2 regions of the Micromonospora sp. NPDC049274 genome follow, and region 2 is predicted to be linked to the other one. Evidence: riboswitches for the same ligand, from Rfam matches in the RefSeq annotation. Region 2 holds a riboswitch; the other holds the start of a gene.
What was found. Region 2 has a riboswitch for cobalamin ahead of cobN (cobaltochelatase subunit CobN). Riboswitches for the same ligand answer to the same signal wherever they lie in the genome.
Positions count from the first base shown of each region.

Region 1: another riboswitch for cobalamin. It lies ahead of AB0K10_RS22455 (prenyltransferase/squalene oxidase repeat-containing protein); the one in region 2 lies ahead of cobN (cobaltochelatase subunit CobN).

Region 1 is NZ_JBFAQS010000012.1:108,208-110,598, reverse strand. It holds gene AB0K10_RS22455 (prenyltransferase/squalene oxidase repeat-containing protein) at 1-1,002, opposite strand, end outside; cobalamin riboswitch at 1,095-1,224, opposite strand; cobalamin riboswitch at 1,277-1,399, shown strand; gene AB0K10_RS22450 (hypothetical protein) at 1,504-2,391, shown strand, end outside.
Region 2 is NZ_JBFAQS010000004.1:23,300-25,690, reverse strand. It holds cobalamin riboswitch at 429-558, shown strand; gene cobN (cobaltochelatase subunit CobN) at 838-2,391, shown strand, end outside.

The DNA.
Region 1 (2,391 bases), on a different contig from region 2:
CGATCCGGCGAAGTCACCGGCAGCGGCGCAGCCGGCATCGACGTCGGTCGCGGTGCACACCCGGTCGGTGAGCGTGGCGATCAGGTCCCGGTCGCCGAACGCGCGGGGGTCGCCGCCGGTGATCGTGGCCAGGAGCGCGAGGTTGGCGACGTTGGCGGTGTGCGGTGCGGCGGTGTCGCCGTTCGGGAAGATCGCGGCGTCGACGTGTGCCCGGAGGTAGTCGACGATCTTCGTGAGGGTCCGGTCCTGACCGCCCGTCCCGGCCAGGGCGGTAGCGACGGCGATCGTCCGGTAGTAGTCGACCCCGCCGTTGTCGATGTGATCGCCGTCGGTGAGCTGCCCCACCAGGTAACCCGCGACAGCCTTCACCTGGGCCTCCGTCGGCCGCACGGGAGCGGGCGTCCCGGTCGGCGTCGGAGTTGGAGTCGCGGTCGGGGTCGGAGTCGAGCCGGTCGCGCGCACTGATGCCGGGGTGAAGCTCGGCGCCCCGGTGGAGCCACCGATGTCGGTGCCGCCGAACACCCAGGCCTCGACCTCACCTGGGCCCGGTCGCTGCGACATCGCGCCGAGTGGGCTGTAGGTCCAGTGGTCCTGCCCGGCGGGGGCGATCCAGTAGGACCAGTAGGCCGACGCAGGCGGCGTCAACTGGCACGCCTCGTCGGCCGGTGTCGGGTGTTCGGCACCGGACGCAAAATCGGGCGATCCGATCCGGCAGATGAACCCGGGCCCGTCGTGGGCGGTGCCGGTCGTGGTGAAGCCCGCCTCGTGCAGCAGGTCCAGGCCCGTGGTCGGGGTGGCATCGCAGCCCCGCAGCAGCGGCCCACCCCACGCGCCAAAGTCGACAGCCACGATCGCGCCCTGGGTCGAGGTGCAGGATTCCAGCGGATCGGCGAGCGCCACACGGGTCGGCACCACCAGCGCCACCGCGCCAAGCGCCACCGTGGCGACCAACGCCAACCACGGCGCGGACATCCGCGACGTTCGACTGACCAGTGGGGACATGGCGACTCTCTCAGGGGTAGCGGCGCAGGCGCGGACGCGGACCCCGAGGACAAGTCCCGGAAACCTGGCTCCGCGCCGTGTACCTCGACGGCGCTGCGGTGCACTATCCAGCCAGGTAATCCGACTCGTCCCGATTGGGACCTACGGCTGCGGGCCAGCGCCGGACTTTGACCGGCTTCCCCTGACTGCTGGATCGCAGCCATCGGACCACAACCGCGACCACCCCGTCAACGCGAGGACGTGTCATGTACCTAACAGCGCGCGGTAAGGGTTTCCTCCCATACGGTGACCGCGTCATCGCGTGGGGGAACCCGGTGGGAATCCGGGGCTGACGCGCAACGGTGAGGACGGTTGGCCGTCCCGAGCCCGACTACCCGCGTGGTGACGCAGCACCTGCGGTATCCGTCCCACGCGTCCTGCGGCCGGCCCGCCCCGCTCCGCCGGCTCAGTTGTCGGGCTCCGGGTCGAGGCAGTCGTGCCCCCGTACCCCAAGGAGACCTGATGTCCTCGCGCCTTTCCTCCGGCAGTCGCCGGAGACGTCTCGCGACCACCCCCGCCGTCGCGCTCATCGCCACCGGCCTCGCGGTCGTGGCCGGTGCCGCACCGGCCGCCGCGACCTCGACGGCGGCGCAGATCGCCACCGCCAAGACCAACGGCGTCGCCTACCTGCGCACCCTCCAGGCCGCCGACGGCAGCTACGCCAGCGGTGGACTGTCGAACGAGTGGGCGTTCAGCGCGTTCGCCCCGGCCGGTGTCGCGGCTGTGGACGTCTACCCCTCCGGCGACACGACAAAGAACGCCCGCACCGTCTACCGCAACCAGCTCTCGGCCGCGTCCTGGCCGAGCAGCACGCCGGTGGTCACCGACTACGAGCGTGGGGTGCTGAACGCCTACGCCGCCGGCATCGACCCCGCCCGGGTCTCCTCCACCCGTAACCTGATCGCCGACACCATCGCCTACTGGCAGACCGGCTCGGCCGGTTACTACGGCCCGCCGGCCAACTTCAACGGCACCGTCTTCGGCACTCTCGCCCTGGCCGGTGCGAAGAGCCAGTCCGGCGCCGCCCGCGTACCGCAGGCCCTGCTCAACCTGTCGATCACCCGGATCCGCAACAATCAGCACAACGACGGCGGCTGGACCTTCACCCAGGCCGAGGGCAACCCCACCCAACTCGCCACCGCCAGTGACATCGACATGACCGGCGCGGCCATGGCCGCCCTCTGCGCCGCCGGCGTCCCCAACACCGACACCGACATCGTCCAGGCGAAGAACTTCCTCAAGGGCAAGCTGGTCAACGCCTCGGGCGCGTTCAGCTCAATGTTCGGCGTCAACACCGACTCCAACGCCTGGGCCGTCTCCGGGCTCAACGCCTGCGGCATCCCGAGCCAG
Region 2 (2,391 bases):
GCACCGAACGGCGGTCAGGGAGCGAGAGTCAGAGCGATGTCGCCCACGACATCAGCTCCAAAGGGCCCACGTACCCTCACCCTCCCGCTGGCGGGAGCGCCCTGCGACCGGCTGGCCCTGCGACCGGCTGGCCGGCCCTGCGACCGGCGGCCTCGCGACGTCGGCATCCGCAGGGTCGGCGAGTGGCGGCGTGTGCGCCTGCCGCAGACGTGCGCTCATGACGTGGGACGGCGTGAGACGGCGTGGGACGACGTGGGACGGCGTGAGACGACGTGGGGCGACGTGGGACGACGTGGGACGGCGTGAGACTCGTGACGTGAGACTCGTCGCGCCGCCGCTCCGGAGCAGGTGAGCGCGGCCGGCGGTGCCGCGACCTGCGTTGACCGGCGGCGCTGCCGTGTGGCAGCATTCGCGGCCTGACGGCAGTGAAGGAAGTCGGTGCGAATCCGACGCGGTCCCGCCACTGTCACCGGGGAGCGATCCCCCCTCGCGAGTCACGGCCGTGTGTCTGCGGTTGGAAGGCCGGGGGAGAGCGTCGATCCGGAAGCCAGGATACTTCGGCCGTCGGGACGTACCCCAGGGCGTGGACACCCGAGGAGGACCCGATGACGCTTGGCGTCTCCATCATCGACGGCGCGTGCCGTTCCCCGCACCGCGGCCGTGTCGTCGCCGCGATCGGCATCGACTCCGTTCACTGCTGAGTTCCGGACCGCGCCGCCCGTCGTCCCCGGCCGTACGCCGGTGAGCGGGCCCGATCGCGGCCTCCGCTGAACCCTGCGCCCATCCGTCGCCAGGCCGCTCCCGCGAGCGTGCCGGCGTTACCGTCCGGAGCCTGCCGTGCGCGTTCTGCTGCTCTCCACCGCCGACACCGACCTGCTGGCCGCCCGCGCCAGTGACGCCGACTACCGGCTCGCCAACCCCGCACGGGTCGCCGCCGACGAGGTGCCCGCCCTGCTCGACGGGGTCGACCTGGCCGTCGTACGCCTGCTCGGGGGTCGGCAGGCGTGGCCGGACGGCCTCGCCGCGGTGCTCGCCACCGGCGTGCCGACTGTCGTGCTCGGCGGCGAGGCGGTGCCCGACGCGGAGCTGATGGCCGTCTCCACGGTGCCGTCCGGGGTGGTCACCCAGGCGCTGGCGTACCTGGTGGAGGGCGGGCCGGACAACCTCGGGCACCTGGCCCGGTTCCTCGGCGACACGGTGCTGCTCACGGGGGAGGGGTTCGCTCCGCCCGCGCCCACCCCGGCGTACGGGGTGCACGGCGAGCACCCGGCCGACCCGGACCGGCCCACCGTGGGGATCGTCTTCTACCGGGCGCACGCCCTCGCCGGCAACACCGCGTTCGTCGACGTGCTGGCCGACGCCGTGCGGGAGGCCGGGGGCAACCCGCTGCCGATCTTCTGTGGCTCGCTGCGCGGCCTGACCACCGGCGCCGGCCCGCTGGGGCTGTTCGCCCGCTGTGACGCGCTGCTGGTCACCGTGCTCGCGGCCGGCGGTGCGGTCGCCGCGGACGCCTCCGGGGGCGGCGACGAGGACGCCTGGGACGTCGGCGCGCTCGCCGCCCTGGACGTGCCCGTCATCCAGGCGCTCTGCCTCACCAGCACCCGTGAACAGTGGGCCGGCAGCGACGCCGGGCTGTCCCCGTTGGACGCGGCCATGCAGGTGGCGATTCCCGAGTTCGACGGCCGGATCGTCACCGTGCCGTTCTCGTTCAAGCGGATCGACGCCGACGGTCTCTCGGTGTACGCCGCCGACGCCGAGCGGGCCGCCCGGGTGGCCGGCATCGCGGTGCGCCACGCCCGGCTGCGGTACGTGCCCAACGCCGACAAGCGGGTCGCCGTCGTCCTCAGCTCGTACCCCACCAAGCACTCCCGGGTGGGCAACGCCGTCGGGCTGGACACCCCGGTCTCGGCGGTCCGGCTGTTCGCCGCGCTCGCCGAGGCGGGTTACGACCTGGGTGACGCGCCGCCACCCGAGGACGGCGACGCGCTGATCCACGCGCTGATCGCCGCCGGCGGTCACGACGTGGAGTGGCTCACTCCGGAGCAGCTGGCCGCCGCCGAGGCCCGGATACCGGGGCAGACCTACCGGCGGTGGTTCGACCAGGTCCCGGCCGAGCTGCGCGAGCGGATGCGGGAGCACTGGGGTGAGCCGCCCGGCGAGCTGTACACCGAGGGCGGCGACATCGTGCTGGCCGGGCTGCGCTTCGGCAACGTGGTGCTGTTGATCCAGCCACCCCGCGGCTTCGGGGAGAACCCGATCGCCATCTACCACGACCCGGACCTGCCGCCGAGCCACCACTACCTGGCCGCGTACCGCTGGCTGGCCGCGCCGGTCGCGGACGGTGGGTTCGGCGCGGACGCCGTGGTGCACCTGGGCAAGCACGGCACCCTG